4 regions of the Scandinavium tedordense genome follow, and region 1 is predicted to be linked to each of the others. Evidence: predicted binding sites of a transcription regulator. Region 1 holds the regulator's gene; each other region holds the start of a gene.
The links. The regulator Fur, encoded in region 1, represses iron uptake genes when iron is present. The targets are predictions, from matches to a motif close to ATAATAATGAGAACNACTATCAA.
Positions count from the first base shown of each region.

Region 2: the regulator Fur is predicted to act here: its motif matches at 2,612-2,634, upstream of fepD (Fe(3+)-siderophore ABC transporter permease).
Region 3: the regulator Fur is predicted to act here: its motif matches at 1,982-2,004, upstream of bfd (bacterioferritin-associated ferredoxin).
Region 4: the regulator Fur is predicted to act here: its motif matches at 1,849-1,871, upstream of MUU46_RS06700 (siderophore-interacting protein).

Region 1 covers NZ_JALIGG010000057.1:294,928-300,083, reverse strand. The annotation lists gene ybfE (LexA regulated protein) at 1-47, shown strand, start outside; gene fldA (flavodoxin FldA) at 197-727, shown strand; gene fur (ferric iron uptake transcriptional regulator) at 1,044-1,496, shown strand; gene chiQ (ChiQ/YbfN family lipoprotein) at 1,587-1,928, opposite strand; gene chiP (chitoporin ChiP) at 1,978-3,390, opposite strand; gene glnS (glutamine--tRNA ligase) at 3,791-5,156, opposite strand, start outside.
Region 2 covers NZ_JALIGG010000057.1:195,443-200,598, forward strand. The annotation lists gene fepC (iron-enterobactin ABC transporter ATP-binding protein) at 1-600, opposite strand, end outside; gene fepG (iron-enterobactin ABC transporter permease) at 597-1,589, opposite strand; gene fepD (Fe(3+)-siderophore ABC transporter permease) at 1,586-2,596, opposite strand; gene entS (enterobactin transporter EntS) at 2,708-3,943, shown strand; gene fepB (Fe2+-enterobactin ABC transporter substrate-binding protein) at 4,035-4,994, opposite strand.
Region 3 covers NZ_JALIGG010000055.1:418,261-423,416, reverse strand. The annotation lists gene rplC (50S ribosomal protein L3) at 1-20, opposite strand, end outside; gene rpsJ (30S ribosomal protein S10) at 53-364, opposite strand; gene MUU46_RS12910 (prepilin peptidase) at 740-1,219, shown strand; gene bfr (bacterioferritin) at 1,203-1,679, opposite strand; gene bfd (bacterioferritin-associated ferredoxin) at 1,753-1,947, opposite strand; gene tuf (elongation factor Tu) at 2,131-3,315, opposite strand; gene fusA (elongation factor G) at 3,386-5,156, opposite strand, start outside.
Region 4 covers NZ_JALIGG010000052.1:66,376-71,531, reverse strand. The annotation lists gene ygjG (putrescine aminotransferase) at 1-908, opposite strand, end outside; gene MUU46_RS06705 (PadR family transcriptional regulator) at 1,255-1,788, opposite strand; gene MUU46_RS06700 (siderophore-interacting protein) at 1,913-2,683, shown strand; gene MUU46_RS06695 (DNA repair protein) at 2,744-3,724, opposite strand; gene MUU46_RS06690 (methionine ABC transporter ATP-binding protein) at 3,999-5,021, shown strand; gene MUU46_RS06685 (methionine ABC transporter permease) at 5,014-5,156, shown strand, end outside.

The sequences.
Region 1 (5,156 bases):
TATTGTTGCAACAACTGGCTGCATTACACGGCCAGGAACTTGTCTGAAAATACGGCAAAAAATCACTTTCATTTAGCAGAGAGTGCAGTACGGCGCGATTGCAGTTTCCGCGCACTTCTCCTCCTGCTATCATTGCCTTTATCTGTGGGCAACATTCCACCATCATTTCAATACGTTTCAAGAGGTTATTTTACTCATGGCAATCACAGGTATTTTTTTCGGCAGCGACACGGGTAACACCGAAAATATCGCGAAGATGATCCAGAAGCAGCTTGGCAAAGACGTTGCCGAGGTGCATGACATTGCCAAGAGCAGTAAAGAAGATCTCGAAGGTTTCGATATTCTGCTGCTGGGTATCCCTACCTGGTACTACGGTGAAGCACAGTGTGACTGGGACGACTTCTTCCCGACGCTGGAAGAGGTAGACTTCAACGGTAAGCTGGTCGCACTGTTTGGCTGTGGCGATCAGGAAGATTACGCAGAATATTTCTGTGATGCGTTGGGTACCATCCGCGACATCATCGAACCGCGCGGCGCAACTATCGTTGGCCACTGGCCGACCGAAGGCTACCATTTCGAAGCCTCTAAAGGTCTGGCTGATGACGCCCATTTTGTGGGTCTGGCCATTGACGAAGATCGCCAGCCAGAGCTGACCGCTGAGCGTGTCGAAAAATGGGTGAAACAAATCTCCGAAGAGCTGCACCTCGAAGAGATCAAGAACGCCTAATGATTTAGTACGGTGCAGCATCCGTGCTGCGCCGTATTAGCGATACGTTGTGTTAAATTAATAGATAAAAGCAATTAAATTAATCGCTACAAATTTTTAACTTTTGAGCACATGTCTGTACAATGTCACCTGTTTTGACGAGGTCGGATGTTTCGCTTTGCAGATGATGCCTCGTTTTTGAAAAGCATACTTTGCTCAGGGTTTACGTTCCCATTTAGGCCAGGCAGTCCTATAATGAGACGCATTATCCTGAATTCATTCTTAGTAATACTTCCCCATAGGGAAGTGTATCGCCTAGCAACAGGACTGATTCCGCATGACTGACAACAATACCGCATTAAAGAAGGCAGGCCTGAAAGTCACGCTTCCTCGTTTGAAAATTCTGGAAGTGCTTCAGGGGCCGGACAATCACCATGTCAGTGCGGAAGACCTTTATAAACGCCTCATTGATATGGGCGAAGAGATTGGTCTGGCAACGGTTTATCGCGTTCTGAACCAGTTCGACGATGCCGGCATTGTCACCCGCCACAACTTCGAAGGCGGCAAGTCTGTTTTCGAACTGACTCAGCAGCATCATCACGATCACTTAATCTGCCTCGACTGCGGCAAGGTTATTGAGTTCAGTGATGACTCTATCGAAACGCGTCAGCGCGAAATCGCCACTCGACATGGCATTCGTCTGACCAACCATAGCCTTTATCTTTATGGCCACTGCGCAGAAGGCGACTGCCGTGAAGATGAACACGCACACGACGCCGCTGAGAAATAATCAGCGTTTGCTCAAAAGCAAAAAGCCAACCTCGCGGTTGGCTTTTTTTGGCATAAATTTCAGGCAATCACAGAGGCCGATAGTTGAGGGTTATGGCTTTGTGGTTGTCGTGTTGTTGTTACGAATTTCCTTCCAAATCTGGTCACAGCGGGCTTTCACCGCCTGATCGTTGCCGGTATGCGTCGCCTGGATGCACTGTTGATAATCCAGAACCCGCACGGTTTCCTGATTGGCAAACTGCTGATGTGACTTCTCGGTTTTCAGTACGTCCAATACATTCTGACACGCCTGGATTTTATCCGGGTTGCCTTCGGCGGTGTTAATACACGCGCTGTACGCCTCTTTGAGCTTGTTATCTTCCTGTGGCGCCTGGGGTTGTGCGCATGCAACCAGCCCGGATGCCATCATAGCGATGAGAATCAATTTTTTCATGATACGGCCTCATAGGCGCGCGGCGACGTTAACGCTGCCGCGCGACTTGTCAGAAAATGGTGAACGGGGCGATAACAATGAATTTCACGTCACGCTCATCCTGGAAGATATTGCCGTACCCCCCGCCATAGCTCGGGATGTCGGAGTGGTTGTCGTATTGAGTAAAGTGCAGCTTGAACAGCGTGCCTTTCGCTCGCCCTTCCTGAACGGTGTACATCGCGTCGAGGCTGTAAGCTGACTCTTTAATTTTGTTTGAGGCGATATCTTCGCGCTGACCTGCACTATTGATAAGCCAGTCAGACGGTTTAGCATCCCAGGCATAAACATAAGACGCGCCCACGGCCCAGCCCGGCATATCCCAGTTTTTCAGATCATACATACCGCCGAAGAACACCGCTTTTTCGCCGTTGGCGTTGAAGTCTGAGCGGTTATCCCACCAGATATCCAGTCGGCCGTTGGAAGAAGCATAGGTTGGGGTCATACGCTGAAGGAAGTAACCCTGCTGCCCTTCCGCTTTTACCCATGTTCCTTCGAGACGCAGGTCAACAACGTCGCCCACTTTATAACCTAAGGTCAGAGCCTGTAGCCACGCGGTACCGTCATAGATATCGTTGATAGTGTTGCTGCTGACGGTGTCACGCGCACCGTAGAACTGGTAGCTGGTCGAGAGCGGCGCCCCGGCGACATCAAATTTATAGCTGGCTTTGGCGAAGTACTGATCCATAAAGCCTTCAGCCTGACCAAATGCTGCTTCGAGCACCAGGTCATTTTTGAAGTCGTATTTAGCACCGATGGAGTGCAGATACTCCACTTTGGTTTTCTTGTCGTTCTGATAGAAATGATCAGTTTCAAGGTGCCACGGAGCTTTGTACTCGTTGGTCCACATATACGAGAAGCTCAACGCCCCGGCATCCCCGTAGTCAAAGTTTGCCCCGGCTTCAGCACCCTGATAAGTACCCGGCATGAAGCTCCAGTGCGGCGCTAACAGGGTCTGGCCAGTAGGCTGAATATAACCTGCGCGTGCCCAGGTCGGCCCCAGTTTAAATTTCGCGGCGGCTTTATACAGACTGATCCCACTCTTATCGCCAGACCAGTCTTCGTCATAGCCTTTATTAACAGAGGAGAACGCGATTTCGTTTGGGTGACCGCTTTCGGCGGATTCAGCCATTTCGATTGCGGTGAAGGCCGCAATATCCAGGCCGATAAAATCTGCAGCATAACCCGACTGGAAGTCGAGATTGGCGTTCCAGGTGGAGTGAGAAAGGTTGGTTTTGTACTTGTCGCCGTCGGTTACATCTTTACGGTCACGCTCGCGCTGCCAGTAATAGATGCCGCCGGTTAAGGTTGAATCGTCTATGAATCCTGCTGCACTGGCTTGCGGAACTGCCAACCAGCCCGACATTGCGGTGACCCCGGCAATAGCCAGCGCCAGCGTACTACGTTTGCCACTGAACGTACGCATGTGTATATCCTCTTTGACTTTTAAAAACGCGTTCGCAAAGCGAACAGCGATAAAAATTAAGTACTGCAAAAAAGTAGCGAGGCAGAAAAGTCCTAACGCTATGCATGTAGACTATTTTTCGCGACGCGAATTATCAATCCTTTTTCCGCACGAAAATGCAAGATTATGACAGGGCGCACATATTTGATTGCGTTTTGTTACACATGCACGTTTCAGCATGAAGCGACGAAAACCGCTAATAGCAGGGGCTTATCAATAAGAAAGGGAAAATGGCACTAAAAAATGTAACAAGGCCGAGGCGCTGTTTCATGAATGAAAATGATATTATTTCGCATCACGAAAATGACATAAAAAAAGCGCCGCATTGCGCGACGCTTTTTATTTTCAGCAAAAGCGAAACTTATTCGCCCGCTTTTGCCCAGGTATCACGCAGGCCAACGGTACGGTTAAATACCAGCTTCTCTGCGGTGCTGTAGCGGCTGTCGAGACAGAAGTAACCTTCACGTTCGAACTGGTGCGCTTTACCCGTTTGCGCGGCTTTCAGCGACGGCTCAGCATAGCCCTGCTTGATAACCAGTGATTCCTGGTTAATGACGGACAGGAAATCTTCTGCCGCGCCCGGGTTTGGTACGCTGAACAGACGATCATACAGGCGAATCTCAACCGGCAGCGCGTGACCTGCGCTTACCCAATGGATAACGCCTTTCACTTTACGGCCATCAGCCGGATCTTTACTCAGGGTTTCCGCATCGTAAGTACAGAAGATGGTGGTGATGTTACCTTCCGCATCTTTTTCAACGTGTTCGGCTTTGATGACGTAGGCATTACGCAGACGCACTTCTTTACCCATCACCAGGCGCTTGTACTGTTTGTTCGCTTCTTCTCGGAAATCAGCACGATCGATCCAGATCTCGCCGCTGAACGGTACATCACGGCTCCCCATTTCTGGTTTGCTCGGGTGGTTCGGCATAGTGACGATTTCGCTTTCGCCCTGCGGATAGTTTTCGATAACCAGTTTAACCGGATCGATAACCGCCATCGCACGTGGCGCATTTTCATTCAGATCTTCACGAATGCAGGATTCCAGAGAGGCGATTTCTATGGTGTTGTCCTGTTTGGTCACGCCAATGCGCTTGCAGAACTCGCGGATAGACGCGGCGGTGTAACCACGACGACGCAGACCGGAGATGGTTGGCATACGCGGGTCATCCCAGGCTTCCACATGCTTGTCGGTCACCAGCAGGTTCAGCTTACGCTTCGACATTACGGTGTATTCCAGGTTCAGGCGTGAGAACTCGTACTGACGCGGATGAACCGGGATGGAAATGTTGTCGAGCACCCAGTCATACAGACGACGGTTGTCCTGGAATTCCAGCGTACACAACGAGTGCGTAATGCCTTCCAGCGCATCGCTGATGCAGTGGGTGAAGTCATACATCGGGTAGATGCACCACTTACTGCCAGTCTGGTGGTGATCGGCAAATTTAATGCGATACAGCACCGGGTCACGCATGACGATAAACGGAGACGCCATGTCGATTTTGGCACGCAGACAGGCTTTACCTTCTTCGAAACCACCCGCACGCATTTTTTCAAACAGCGCCAGGTTCTCTTCCACGCTGCGGTCGCGATACGGGCTGTTTTTGCCCGGCTGCGTCAGGGTGCCGCGATATTCACGGATTTCGTCGGCAGAAAGTTCGTCCACATACGCCAGACCTTTATTGATAAGCTCAATCGCATACTGATGCAGCTTATCGAAGTAGTCA
Region 2 (5,156 bases), 99 kb from region 1:
CACCGCCGCCAGCGTATATCCGCGCTCACGATTGAGTTCGCTCAGCAGTTCCAGTAAATCAATTTGGTGACTGATGTCCAGCCAGGTCGTCGGCTCGTCGAGCAGCATGATCGCCGTTTCCTGCGCCAGAACCATCGCAATCCATGCCCGCTGACGTTGGCCACCCGACAGCGTGTCCACACTCTGATTCGCCAGTTCTACCATGCCGGTGGCCTGCATCGCATGGTTCACCGCGTCGTCGTCTTCCTTGCGCCAGCGGGTGAACAACGGCTGGTGGGGATAACGGCCGCGTGCCACCAGCTCCTGCACCGTGATGTCTCCCGGCGTCGTGGCGTTTTGCGCCAACAGGCCGATTCGCCGCGCCACTTCTTTGCTGGCAAAACGCTGGATCTGTTCGCCGTCGAGAAAAACCTGGCCGTGCTGCGGCGTCATCAGGCGGCTTAGGGTGCGCAACAACGTCGATTTTCCGCAGCCGTTGGGACCAATGATCGCGGTAAAATGACCGTCTGGAATGGCAACGTTAAGCCCCTCGGCAATCACTTTTTTGCCGTAGCTCAGCGTTAGTTCTTCGCCACGCAGGCGGGCGGTGGAAGCGGTCATTTTTTACGGGACTCCTGAATAAGCAAGGCGATGAGATACAGACCGCCCAGGCTGACGGTCACCACACCCACTGGCAACTGGTAAGGCATAAACAGCCGCTGCGCGCTGAAATCAGCAAGCGTTAGCAGCAGCGCGCCACACAGCGCCGACTGAGTCAAACCCCAACGCGTGGTGCCGCTGACGCGCCGCGCAATATGCGGGGCCACCAGCGCAATAAAGGAAATTGGCCCCGCCAGCGCGGTGGCGGCTGCGGTCAGTATGACCGCCACCAGCATCATCAATAAGCGCGACCGCTCGACTCGTACGCCGAGCGCGCAGGCGCTGTCGTCGCCCATTTCCAGCAGCCGCATACGGCGCACCAGCAGCGCGGAAAAGACCAGCATCACCAGCAGAATGGGCGCTGCGGGAGTAGTTTTTGCCCACGTCAGGCCGTTGAGTGACCCGGAGAACCACAGCCCGGCAGACTGCGCAGTTTCCAGTGAGGCCTTCAGCAACAGCCAGGTGTTGAACGCCATCAGCATCGCGCGGATGCCAATGCCGATAATGATCAGCCGGAAGGTATCAATTCCGTTGCGCCACGCCAGCAGCCAGACCAGCAAAGACGTGACAATTCCACCCGCCATCGCAGCGAAAACAATCGCTGTCTGATGCTGACCAAACAGCACCATCGCCACCAGCACGCCGCTCCAGGCGCCGGTGTTAAAGCCCATTACGTCCGGGCTGCCAAGCGGGTTGCGCATCAGCGACTGGAAAATTGCGCCGCTGACGCCCAGTGCAGCGCCGACCAGTAGCGCCATCAGCACCCGTGGCAAACGCCATTCGGTGACGACCATCGTCACGTTGCGCGGCGCGTCGCCGAACAGGGCGGCGATAACCTGACTGAAATCCAGCGTGACCACGCCGCTGCGCAGGCTCCAGAGGCTGATAGCCAGGCTCGCCACAATCAGCAACCCAATGCTAACAACCAGTCGGCGGGAAGGGGCCATCATGCGACACCTCCGCGCGACGGCTGGCGGCGCACCAGCCAGATAAGCATCGGCGCGCCGATAAAGGCGCTCACCACCGACACGCGCAGCTCACCCGGCACCAGCAGACGGCCAATAATATCGGCAAACAACAGCAGGGCAGGCGTAGCGAGTAGTGTGACCGGAAGTGACCAACGGTGATCGCCCCCAACCAGCCAGCGCGAAATATGCGGCACCATCAGCCCGATAAACGCAATTGGCCCCACCAGAGCAGTGGCGCTGCCGCTCAGGACGGTTATCACCAGCAGGCCAAGAATTTGGGTGCGCGCCACTTTATTGCCGAGTGCGGTGGCGGTATCCGCACCGAGGCTCAGGCTATTCAGTGAACGACTTAAAGCGAGCGCCACGGCGGTGGCGATAACCACCGGCACCAGCACCACTTTCAGCGTGTCGAGGGAGCGAATATCCAGCGACCCGGCCTGCCAGAAACGCAGCTGATCGTAGACATCGGGATTGAGCAGCGCGATGCCGTTTGACAGACCTTCCAGCACCGCGCCGAGCGCAACGCCCGCCAGTGTCAGACGTACCGGGCTAAGCTGGCCAGCGCCCTGACTGCCGGTGAACGCCACCAGCAGCGAGGCAATCAGCGCGCCGCAAAAGGCGAGTAGTAGCTGTTCCTGCGGCAGCGTGAAACCAAACAGTGCGGCACCCAGCACAATCGCAAAGCTGGCTCCGGCGTTAACGCCAAGAATGCCGGGGTCGGCCAGGGGGTTACGGGTGAGGGTTTGCATCAGCGCCCCCGCGAGGCCGAGTGCTCCGCCCGCTAACAGACCGGCGAGGGTGCGCGGTAATCGTGCCTCGAGAACAATGGTGCAATCGGCGCTTTGGCAGCTGCCGGACAGGGCGTCGAAAACCACATTCAGCGGCAGCGGTTTAGCGCCAATCAGCAGGCTGATCGCGGCAGCGACAATAAGCAGAATGAGTAATCCGGGCACGGCGACGGCGCGCAGCGCGGCGGGAGAAAACGACATAGCAACGTCCATGATGTGATAATGATAGTAATTATCGTTCTCGATCTTATTCGCCTATGTTAGCATGTGCGGCCCCGGAAATGGTACCGAAAGTTCGTTGAAGGCCCCGTCATGCAAAGACAATCCTGGCTGTTGAATCTCAGCCTGCTCAAGACTCATCCGGCGTTTCGCGCCGTCTTTATTGCCCGTTTTATCTCCATTCTTTCTCTTGGCCTGCTCGGCGTTGCCGTGCCGGTACAAATCCAGTCGTTGACCCATTCCACCTGGCACGTCGGGCTGGCGGTGACGCTCACCGGCGCGGCGATGTTTATTGGCCTGATGCTTGGCGGCGTGCTGGCTGATCGCTACGAACGCAAAAAGCTGATTCTGCTGGCGCGCGGCACCTGCGGCATTGGTTTTCTAGGCCTGTGGCTCAATGCGCTGTTGCCTGAACCGTCGCTGCTGGCGATTTATCTGCTTGGCATTTGGGACGGCTTGTTTGCATCGATTGGCGTGACCGCGCTGTTGGCGGCGACGCCTGCGCTGGTCGGGCGCGAGAACCTGATGCAGGCGGGGGCGATTACGATGCTCACCGTGCGTCTGGGTTCGGTGATTTCACCGATGGTCGGCGGGCTGCTGCTGGCGAGCGGCGGTTTCTCCTGGAACTACCTGTTGGCCGCGCTCGGCACCTTTATCACCACCCTGACATTACTGCGCCTGCCGCAGTTGCCCCCGCCGCCATCGCCGCGAGAGCATCCGCTGAAATCCCTTATGGCCGGGCTGCGTTTCCTGTTTAACAGCCCGCTGATTGGCGGTATCGCGCTGCTCGGCGCTCTTGTGACCATGGCCAGCGCGGTACGCGTTCTGTATCCGGCGCTGGCGATGAGCTGGCAGATGTCGGCGGCGCAGATTGGCTTGCTGTATGCGGCGATCCCGCTCGGCGCGGCGTTTGGCGCCTTGACCAGCGGCAATCTGGCGCGTAGCGAAAAGCCGGGGCAAATCATGTTGTTCACCACGGTGGGCTCGTTTGTGGCGATTGGGATGTTCAGCCTGATGCCAGTGTGGGCGCTGGGCGCGCTGTGTCTGGCGCTGTTTGGCTGGTTGAGCGCCATCAGTTCGCTGCTGCAATACACCCTGATTCAGACGCAAACCCCGGAAGCGATGCTCGGCCGAATTAACGGTTTGTGGACGGCGCAGAACGTCACCGGCGATGCCATCGGCGCGGCGATTTTAGGCGGGTTTGGCGCAATGCTCACACCGGTCGCGGCGGCATCCGCCAGCGGATGGGCGTTAGCGATTGTCGGCGTAATATTGGTGCTATTGCTGGGTGAGTTGCGCCGCTTCCGCCAGCAAACGGCAACGGCCTGAATGGCGGATATTTGCCCGGCGGCGCCAGCTGCCGGGCTTCCAGAAGGTGTCTTGTCGGCCCGTGTAAGCGTAGCGCCACCGGGCACGGTCATCAGCCAAATAAGGTTTCCAGGCGCTGCAATACCCGCATCGCGCTGTAATAATCGAGGCGGAATGTTTCGGTGCCGAGCGCATACACCCGCTTGTTTTGCACGGCGGAGAGGTGCGACAACAGCGGATTCGCTTCGATGGCGTCGGTATCTTTCTGATCCCCGGCAAACACGAACAGCGACTGACCGTTCAAGCCTTCCGCCAGATTTTCCCCGCCAAGCTGAATGATGTCATGCCGTTTGCCCTGACTCTGACTGGTGTGCAGCCCGGCAGGCAGCGGCGCAAGGGTAAAGCCTAACTGTTCGAGCAATTTTCCCTGCGCGGATTCCGGCGTCCACAGGTTGGCGCTGTGCGCTGCGGCGGTGTACACCAGCGCGCTGACCGGCTGCGGCGGCAGTTTCATCTGCTGTTTGAGCGTCGCGAGCTGCTTATCAAATTGCGCAATGCGTTGGGTGGCCTGTTTTTCCTGTCCGGTGATGGTCCCAAGCTGAGTCAACAAACCCTGCCAGCTCTGGTCGTCGTAGTTAATGATAAGCGTTGGGGCGATGGTCGACAGCTGATCGTACAGGGCCAGCGCAGAATCCCCACCGGTGGCGCTGATGAGGATTAAATCCGGCATTTGCGCGGCAACCGCTTCGGCGTTTGGCTCACCGATATACAGCCGGGTGAGTTTGCGCTGTTTCGCCACCTCGCCCCATTGACGCAGAAAACCCTGCTCGTCGGCCACGCGGTTGTTCGGGGTGGTTGCCCCGCTGGCTACAACCGGTGCGTCAATCGCCAGCAGCGAGCCGGTGAGGGTTACGCTGGTGGAAACAATGCGCAGTGGTTTGTGCTCTAGCGTATGCGCGCCTCGGCTATCGGTGACCTGACGCGGCCAGTCGGCGGCGAAGGATGAGGTTAATCCTAAAAGGCAAAGCCCGGAAAACAGCAGGGTATTACGGAGGAAAACGGGGAATTTCACGACGTCAAAGTCCTGTTTGGTTGATGTTAATGAATCTCATTTTCACTTCAGTGTGCCACAGATGCAAGCCGAATGATCAGTCTGAAGTTGACAAGGGGGCGTTTTACTTTTAGCTTACCGAACCAAAATATAAATGATAATTATTCGTAATATCTTTATCGT
Region 3 (5,156 bases), on a different contig from region 1:
TTACCGACTAAACCAATCATTGTATCAACCTCTCAATCGCTCGATGACCTGATTAACCCAGGCTGATCTGCACGTCTACACCGGCAGCCAGGTCCAGACGCATCAGAGCATCAACGGTTTTCTCGGTTGGCTCAACGATGTCAACCAGACGCTTGTGAGTGCGAATCTCGTACTGATCACGCGCGTCTTTGTTAACGTGCGGAGAGATCAGAACGGTAAAGCGCTCTTTGCGGGTCGGCAGCGGGATCGGACCGCGTACCTGCGCACCAGTGCGCTTGGCAGTCTCGACGATTTCCGCGGTTGATTGATCAATCAGACGATGATCAAACGCTTTAAGGCGGATACGGATTCTTTGGTTCTGCATGAGACCAGAGCTCCAATTATTTTATAAACGAAATGGCCACTTCTCACACCCATTACGATTGATGGGGGAGCGTAACCGTTCTTGCGTAGTTCCCCAATTGGGAACATTGTCGACAACAAACAACATTGTCGGAGTTCATATCGAACCCGCCGTCAATTTTGACAAGCCCGCGCATTATACGTAAATCTGACCACGACGCAAGCAGTGTTTATAAATACGCCACCTGTAATCTGCGACTTCATGCGCATGCATTTCTGTAATGAGTGCATCGGTAACTCATACTCTGGAAGCGTTCTCGACCTTCTGACTTTCCGTGTTTGTCTCTGAATGGGTTACTGAGAATACTCACGGCTTCTGCACATACAGGTAGAGTCTATGTCGTTCGCCGCCCTCCCCTTCATTGTTATCTACTGCATCGTCACAGGGCTTCTTGCCTGGTATGACTACAGAACCGGCTTGCTTCCGGATCGACTGGTCTGCCCGTTACTCTGGTGTGGAATGCTGTTTTTCGTGGTGATTAAACCCCAGCAACTCCCCTCTTCCGTATTAGGGGCAATAGCGGGCTATTGCAGTCTGGCTGGTCTGCACTGGCTCTATAAGGGTATTCGGCATAAAGAAGGGCTGGGCTATGGTGACGTGAAATTCTTTGCGGCTCTCGGGGCATGGCATGGATGGCAGCAATTACCGGTGCTGATAACAATTGCGACGGGTTCCGCGCTGCTTTTTGTGTGCTTAGAAGCGATTATTGCTCGCTCAAGCCAGGCATTAAAAAACCCGCTGCGGTTTGGCCCATTTCTGAGCGCAGCGGGTGTGCTTATTGGCTTTCAGACGTGGTGGACTACTCTGCCACTTTGATCTGGGATTGTAAGTAATTTTGAATGCCCAACTTACCAATCAGATCGAGTTCTGTCTCAAGCCAGTCGATGTGTCCTTCCTCATCGGCCAGGATTTCAATCATCATATCGCGGCTGACGTAATCATGAACGGTATCAGCATAGGCGATTGCCTCTCGGAGATCTTTAGCGCCCTCAAGTTCAAGCCTGAGGTCAGACTGCAGCATTTCTTCGACATCTTCACCAATGCCAAGCTTGCCGAGATCCTGCAGATTAGGAAGGCCTTCAAGAAATAAAATACGCTCGATATATTTATCGGCGTGTTTCATCTCATCGATGGATTCATGGTATTCGACATCATTGAGGCGCGTCAGGCCCCAGTTTTTGAACATTCTCGCATGGAGAAAGTATTGATTGATTGCGACAAGCTCATTTCCCAATAATTTATTGAGATAACTTATGATTTTAACATCACCTTTCATTATATAGTCCCTCCGCTTCCACTCATAGAAGCGTAGAACGGGCTACAGGGATGTCAAAAAAAAGACCGAAGTCTCAGGCTATCTCTTTTAATTCCGGTATCTGAGTTAATTCGTCCTGCATAATCTCGCGCGCGGCGCGAATGCACTTACCACATTGATTTCCCACGGGAATGAATTTGCGCAGTTGCTGAAAAGATTGCGGATGAAACTGGCGAACAGCCTGACGAATTTTTTTATCGCTTACACCATTACACAAACAAACGTACATGATCGCTCCCGTTCAATTTATGCTCAAAGTGTAAATGAGAATAGTTATGATTACAATAGCACAATTAAGGAACCGGTGCGGGAGTAAGCGGACAAAATGAAAACAACTGTGACAGTGATAAATAACAAATAGCAAAAAGGGCGCCGAAGCGCCCTTTTTTAGTCAAAACTAATTAAGGAATAATTAGCTGATGACTTTAGCAACAACGCCCGCACCTACAGTACGGCCGCCTTCACGGATTGCGAAACGCAGACCGTCATCCATCGCGATTGGGTGGATCAGGGTAACAACCATTTTGATGTTGTCACCTGGCATTACCATCTCAACGCCTTCTGGCAGTTCGATGGTACCGGTCACGTCAGTTGTACGGAAGTAGAACTGTGGACGGTAGCCTTTGAAGAACGGAGTATGACGGCCGCCTTCATCTTTGGACAGGATGTACACTTCAGATTCGAACTTGGTGTGCGGGTTGATTGAACCCGGCTTGGCCAGAACCTGACCACGTTCGATTTCTTCGCGTTTGATACCACGCAGCAGAACACCAACGTTCTCACCAGCACGGCCTTCGTCCAGCAGTTTGCGGAACATTTCAACGCCAGTACAGGTAGTTTTCGCAGTTTCTTTGATACCAACGATTTCTACTTCTTCACCAACTTTAACGATACCGCGCTCTACACGACCGGTAACAACAGTACCACGGCCGGAGATGGAGAATACGTCTTCGATTGGCAGCAGGAATGGCTTGTCGATCGCACGTTCTGGTTCTGGGATGTAAGAATCCAGGTAGCCAGCCAGTTCGACGATTTTAGCTTCCCACTCAGCTTCGCCTTCCAGCGCTTTCAGCGCGGAACCACGAACGATAGGGGTGTCGTCGCCTGGGAAATCGTACTGGGACAGGAGTTCACGAACTTCCATCTCAACCAGTTCCAGCAGCTCTTCATCATCAACCATGTCGCATTTGTTCAGGAACACGATGATGAAAGGAACGCCTACCTGACGACCCAGCAGGATGTGCTCACGAGTCTGTGGCATAGGGCCATCAGTCGCAGCAACAACCAGGATCGCGCCATCCATCTGCGCAGCACCGGTGATCATGTTTTTAACATAGTCGGCGTGGCCTGGGCAGTCTACGTGTGCGTAGTGGCGGCTTGGGGTGTCATATTCAACGTGGGAAGTGTTGATGGTGATACCACGAGCTTTTTCTTCTGGTGCGTTATCGATCTGGTCGAATGCGCGAGCAGAACCGCCGTAGGTCTTAGCCAGTACGGAGGTGATTGCTGCAGTCAGAGTAGTTTTACCATGGTCGACGTGGCCGATAGTACCAACGTTGACGTGCGGTTTTGTACGTTCAAATTTTTCTTTAGACACGGCTATATTCCTTACTATAGTGCTCCCCCCTCAAGGAGAGAGCACGGGACATTAGTTTTAACCTTGCGGCTTATTTGCCACGAGCTTCGATAACGGCCTGAGCAACGTTGTTCGGCGCGTCGTCGTACTTCAGGAACTCCATGGAGTAAGAAGCACGACCTTTGGTCAGAGAACGCAGCTGAGTTGCATATCCGAACATTTCAGACAGCGGAACTTCAGCGTGGATCTGAACGCCAGTAGCGTTAGATTCCTGACCTTTCAGCTGACCACGACGACGGCTAAGGTCACCGATAACATCACCGGTGTTCTCTTCTGGAGTTTCAACTTCAACCTTCATGATAGGCTCAAGCAGAACTGGTTTTGCTTTCTTAAAGCCATCTTTGAAGGCGATAGAAGCAGCCAGTTTAAACGCCAGCTCGGAGGAGTCAACGTCATGGTATGAACCGAAGTGCAGACGCACGCCGAGATCAACAACTGGGTAACCAGCCAGTGGACCAGCTTTCAGCTGCTCCTGGAGGCCTTTATCAACGGCAGGGATGAATTCACCAGGAATTACACCACCTTTGATGTCGTTGACGAACTCGTAACCTTTCGGATTTGAGCCCGGCTCCAGTGGGTACATGTCGATCACAACATGACCGTACTGACCACGACCACCAGACTGCTTGGCGTGTTTACCTTCGATATCGGTAACTTTCGCACGAATCGCTTCGCGGTAAGCAACCTGTGGTTTACCGACGTTCGCTTCAACGTTGAATTCACGCTTCATGCGGTCAACGATGATGTCGAGGTGCAGTTCACCCATACCAGCAATGATAGTCTGGTTGGTTTCTTCATCAGTCCATACACGGAATGATGGATCTTCTTTAGCCAGACGGCCCAGAGCCAGACCCATTTTTTCTTGGTCAGCTTTGGTTTTTGGTTCAACAGCGATCGAAATTACCGGCTCAGGGAATTCCATGCGCTCCAGAATGATCACATTGTCCTGATCACACAGGGTATCACCTGTAGTCACTTCTTTCAGACCGATAGCTGCAGCGATGTCGCCAGCGCGAACTTCTTTGATCTCTTCACGCTTGTTGGCGTGCATCTGTACGATACGGCCCAGACGCTCACGTGCTGATTTCACCGGGTTGAACACGGTATCACCAGAGTTTACTACACCTGAGTAAACGCGGAAGAAGGTCAGGTTACCCACAAACGGGTCAGTTGCGATTTTGAACGCCAGAGCAGCAAACGGCTCATTGTCATCGGAGTGACGAACAGCCGGAGTGTCTTTACCGTCGTCCAGCATACCGTTGATCGCAGTCACATCAGTCGGAGCTGGCAGGTATTCAACAACCGCATCCAGCATCGCCTGTACGCCTTTGTTTTTAAACGCAGAACCACAGGTAACCAGGATAATTTCGTTGTTCAGCACGCGCTTACGCAGAGAAATTTTGATTTCTTCTTCAGTCAGCTCTTCGCCACCAAAGAATTTCTCCATCAGTTCGTCAGAACCTTCAGCAGCGGCTTCAATCAATTTCTGATGCCATTCTTCAGCCAGATCTTGCATATCAGCTGGGATATCTTCGTATTCGAAGGTCACGCCCTGATCAGCTTCGTTCCAGTTGATTGCTTTCATCTTCACCAGGTCAACAACACCGGTGAATTTTTCTTCCGCGCCGATTGCCAGTTGCAGAGGCACCGGAGTTGCGCCCAGACGTTTTTCAATCTGATCAACAACTTTCAGGAAGTTAGCACCCATACGGTCCATTTTGTTAACGAACGCGATACGTGGAACTTTATATTTGTTCGCCTGACGCCATACGGTTTCAGACTGTGGCTGAACACCACCAACA
Region 4 (5,156 bases), on a different contig from region 1:
CCCAACGCTTTAGCCAGACACAGAATGTCGGGCTGTACGTTTTCGTGCTCACAGGCGAACATTTTTCCCGTGCGCCCCATGCCGGTCTGCACTTCGTCGAAGATCAGCAGTGCGCCAAACTCATCGCACAGCTTACGCACGGCGGGCAGATAGCCCTGCGGTGGCAGAATCACCCCCCCTTCGCCCTGAATAGGCTCGAGAATCACTGCCGCCACATCGTCACCGGTCTTCTTGCATTCGCTCAACACGGAACGCATGGCGCTGATATCGCCAAACGGCACGTGACGGAAGCCCGGCAGCAGCGGCATAAACGGTTTGCGGAATGTCGATTTCGCCGTCGCCGACAGTGCACCCAACGATTTGCCGTGGAAGGCGCCGCTGGTGGCAATAAAGGTAAATTTGCCCCGCGGTGACTGGTACGCCTTGGCAAGCTTAATCGCTGCCTCGACGGACTCGGTGCCACTGTTGCTGAAGAAGCTGTACTTCAGTTTACCCGGCGTCAGCGCGGCAAGCGTTTTCGCCAGCATCGCACGAAGCGGATCGAGCAGCTCCTGGCTGTGAAGCGGCTGTTTTGCGAGTTGATTCTGTACGGCGGAAACCACTGTTGGATTACGGTGCCCCACGTTGAAAATACCAAAGCCACCCAGACAATCGAGAAACTCCTGTCCCTGGGTGTCGACAAGCGTATTCAGACTGCCCGCTTGCCATTCTACGGCTCCGTAATCCCCGCCTGCAGTTACAGACTTGCGATACTCTAAAAACCCCGGATTCACATGTTCTTTGAAGTACTCCCGGACCTCCTGGTTGAGTGCTCTCATCTCCTCATGATCAAGCGTGCGCTTCTCAATGAGATTCAATGCGTGTGCGCTGCAGGCCAAAGCCGAGGCGCTGGAAGGTAGCCTGTTCAAAATATGCTCCTGGACGTCGCGTATCACATGATACTGATTTAAGTATTGCAGGGATTACGCCAGCCAGGAGGGGAACGCAAAAATCAGGATAAATGCCTGTGCGGAGCCTCTGGTTACAAAATTTAATCATTCCCATAACATTTCGGCGGTTTTTACTCCTGAGCTTTCAGGACCAGAACGTTCATTTTATTGAACGGGTGGATCATGCTGGTGCAGTCGTTGCACCAGCATGAGGCCCGACCAAAACAGGGAGGAAACACAACTATCGGCGAAACCACATTACTCGCGGCAATATACTGTTTGTGATGGTCAGCGGCTGTCACCCCTACGTGGGCGACGAAAGGCATTAATCCAGTTGAGTGATATCCAGGGCCGCGCGGTCGATGATCCCGATGATCTTTTTCAGCTGCGCGTCACTGATTTCCTGCTGGTTCACTTTTAAATCCAGCGCGGCTTTAAAGTTCTCGATGGCGCGTTTCATCTGCGGATCTTTGCGCAGAGCATACCCGACACTACGTTGTTTCAGTCGAGCCAGCACGTGGTCGAGTTGTGTCCGGTTCTCATTTAACCACTGGCTACCTTCAACGGTAATGGCGATTTTTTTACGTCCGCCGTCGGCTACATCAACGGTGATAAGCCCCTGATCCTGAAGTAAATCCAGTGTCGGATAAATCACGCCTGGGCTGGGGATATAGCCGCCGTGGGTCAGTGTCTCTATCGCTTTAATCAGCTCATAACCGTGGCTAGCGTGGCGGGTCAGGATATCGAGCACCACCAGGCGCAATTCGCCGTGGCCGAAAAAGCGTTGACGTCGCCCGTTGCTGCCGCCAAAGCCGTGTTCGTCGTCGTGACGATGTTGATAGGGATGATGATGTTGCATAGGGCCACCTCAAAAAAGATATATCTAAACTGTATCATAAAGCGCTTGCATTCCCCCCAGTTAACAATCATTATCATTTGCATTGAGTTTAGATATATCTGTTTATCATTAATGAAGGTTTCCAATGACCCTATCTACCCCAAAAAAATACCCGCAGCGCGTGCGCAATGAGCTGCGTTTTCGCGAGTTGACCGTCCTGCGCGTGGAGCGCATCAGTCAGGCGTTCCAGCGTATCGTGCTGGGAGGTGAGGCGCTGGAGGGTTTCACCTCTGCCGGTTTTGACGACCACACCAAGCTGTTTTTCCCGGAGCCGGGCAGCCATTTTTCACCGCCGACAATCACCGAGGAAGGCATTGTCTGGGGCGAAGGTGTACGCCCGCAGTCACGCGACTACACGCCGCTGTACAACGCCGAACGCCACGAGCTGGTGTACGATTTCTTCATTCACGACGGCGGTCTTGCCAGCCAGTGGGCGATGAAAGCGAAGGTCGGCGACACGCTGACGATCGGCGGCCCGCGCGGATCGCTGGTGGTGCCGGAAGATTACGCCTGGCAGCTGTATGTGTGCGATGAATCGGGTATGCCTGCGTTGCTGCGTCGTTTAACCGCGTTGCGTGAACTGCCGGAACGTCCGCAGGTGAAAGCCATTGTGACCGTCGCCAATGCGGCGTATCAGGATTATCTGGCTGATTGCGGGTTTGAAATCGACTGGGTCGTTGGTCACAGCGAGCAGGCGGTGGCGGAGAAGCTCGCGGCGTTGAATGTGCCGCAGGAAGATTATTTCCTCTGGCTGACTGGCGAAGGCGTGGGAGTAAAATCATGGCTGGATGGCTTTGTGACCGACGCGATTGACCCGCAACTCCTGCGCTCGCAGGCGTATTGGCATAAGAAGTAGGTTATTTTTTCCCCCTCGCCCCTATGGGGAGAGGGTTAGGGTGAGGGGAAAAGGTGACACTCACGCCACCTCATCAAAACCCACATCCACAATCTGTTTTTCCAGCGTACGAACGGTATTGCTCATCGCTTTTTCCTGCTGTTGAAAATACCCTTCCTGGTCGCGAAGCGTCGTCACCAGTTGCCATGCGCCCTCTTTCTCCAGCCCTGTTAGTTCCAGATTTAGCGTGCGAATTTGCAATCGAATCTCGACTATCTTCAGGCGTAAAGGCTCAAGATCGTTCAAACGACTGCTGGCCATCATTGGCTGCTGACCCTGCATCAGACGGGTAAGAATACTGCGCACCGTGGCGAGTTCCCCGCGCTGACGGGCCTGATTGAGCCGCACCATCAGTGTGTTGGCCTCCGCTTTCAGCGAATCATCCACCAGGTCGGGATGGCACAGTTTACTGGCCTGTCGCCAAAGACGTTTCAGCTCATGACGCTCCGATTCTGCCAGCCGCTGCTGAGCGGCCTGGTGACGCTGGGCTTCCTGATGGCGTTGGCGATACGACTCATAATCCTGGCTGGCGGCATCGGCCTGACGCGCGGATTCCTCGGCCACCGGTTCGCTGCGGTTGCCCTCGCGCAGCTGTCGGCGCAGCATTTTCTCGGCCAGCACTTTCCGTAAACGCAGGATCTCGGTCATCAGCGGACCGAGACGGGTCATGTACAACTCGTTGAATTCATCCAGCCGCTGAATGCGTGCGGTACGCCGATCGAGCAATTCCTGCAATTCGGCTTCCAGAGTTTTCAATTCGAGCTTACTGGCAGAAATGCGCGGGTCTTGCCAGGTGGCCAGCGCCCGCTGGTTCTGCAACCAGACGGTAATGGCAGCGATAGCATCCGCATAGCGTCGGGCCTCAAGCGCCTGCACGATGGCCTCCAGCCCCTCATCCAGCCGCTCTTTTTTTAGCTGCGCAAGCTGGCCGTGGACAATCTCATCGTCCTCCAGCTCAATCGCATTTTTAATGATTTCCAGCCGTTTAATGGGTTTGTTCATGGCGCGTTTGCTCAGCTTCCAGGCCTGCGGAGTGGCAGGCAGAGTACCATTGCGGCCTGGCGACTGTCAGCGGTTAAGCGTGATTATAAGTCTCGTTATTTCATGATGTTAACGATTCAAAGCAATCTAAAAACTTAACCGCAACTACCAGCGATAAATCGCAAATAGGGGCGTTATCGCATTGCGGCATAACCATATGAGAATTTTGTTGTTGAGTTATCAGTACCAGTGATGCTAACGTCTAGACGTCCATAGCTCTATACATCTAAATATAATGATTGTACTAAACCAGATCCGAAAAATTTTTGATAACGGTAAAGCGCCCATCGCCGCCGTCGACGACGTTAGCCTGACGGTCGAGCAGGGGCAGATTTACGGCATTATCGGTTACAGCGGCGCAGGGAAAAGTACCCTGATTCGTTTGCTGAACGGACTCGAAAAACCGACTTCCGGCAACGTGCTGATTAACGGTCAGGATATCTCGGCCGCGAAGGGTGAAACCCTGCGTCGTGCACGGTTGAAAATCAGCATGGTGTTTCAGCATTTCAATCTGCTGTGGTCGCGCACCGTCAGCGAGAACATTGCTTTTTCGATGCAAATTGCTGGCGCGCCGAAAGCACAGATCAAAAATCGAGTGGCGGAGCTGATTGATTTGGTGGGGTTGCAGGGGCGCGAAAACGCGTATCCGTCGCAGCTTTCTGGCGGCCAGAAACAACGCGTCGGCATTGCACGTGCGCTGGCGAACAGTCCGGACGTTCTGCTGTGCGATGAGGCCACCTCGGCGCTTGACCCGCAAACCACCGACCAGATACTGGATTTGCTGCTCGACATTAACCGTCGCTTCGGCCTGACCATCGTGCTCATCACGCATGAGATGCACGTGGTGCGCAAGATTTGCGACCGGGTGGCGGTGATGGAAAACGGTCGCGTGGTGGAAGAAGGCGAGGTGATCCGCGTCTTCACCCATCCGCAGAAGCCGATTACCCAGCAGTTTGTGCGTCAGGTTAGCCAGTATGCCGAAGACGAGGCGTTCAACCCGGAACTGGCGAACGATTTACAGGGCAGCGTTATTAAGTTGACGTTTACCGGGCACAGCACCCATCAGCCGATTGTCGGCGAACTGACGCTGCGCTACGGCCTGCCATTCAACATTTTGCACGGCAAGATGACGCAAACGGCGCACGGCGTATTTGGCCAACTTTGGCTGCACGTGGTGGCCACAGAAGAACAGCTGAACAACATCCTCGCGGATTTGCAACGCAGCGACATCGACAGCGAGGTGATTAAACATGGCTGAACTCAATCTGACTGCACAATGGTTCCCGCATCTGGACCTGGATTCACTGTGGGCTGCGACGCAGGAAACGCTGTACATGACCGCGCTGTCCGGCGTGGCGACGTTTGTACTCGGCATTGTGCTCGGTCTGGCGCT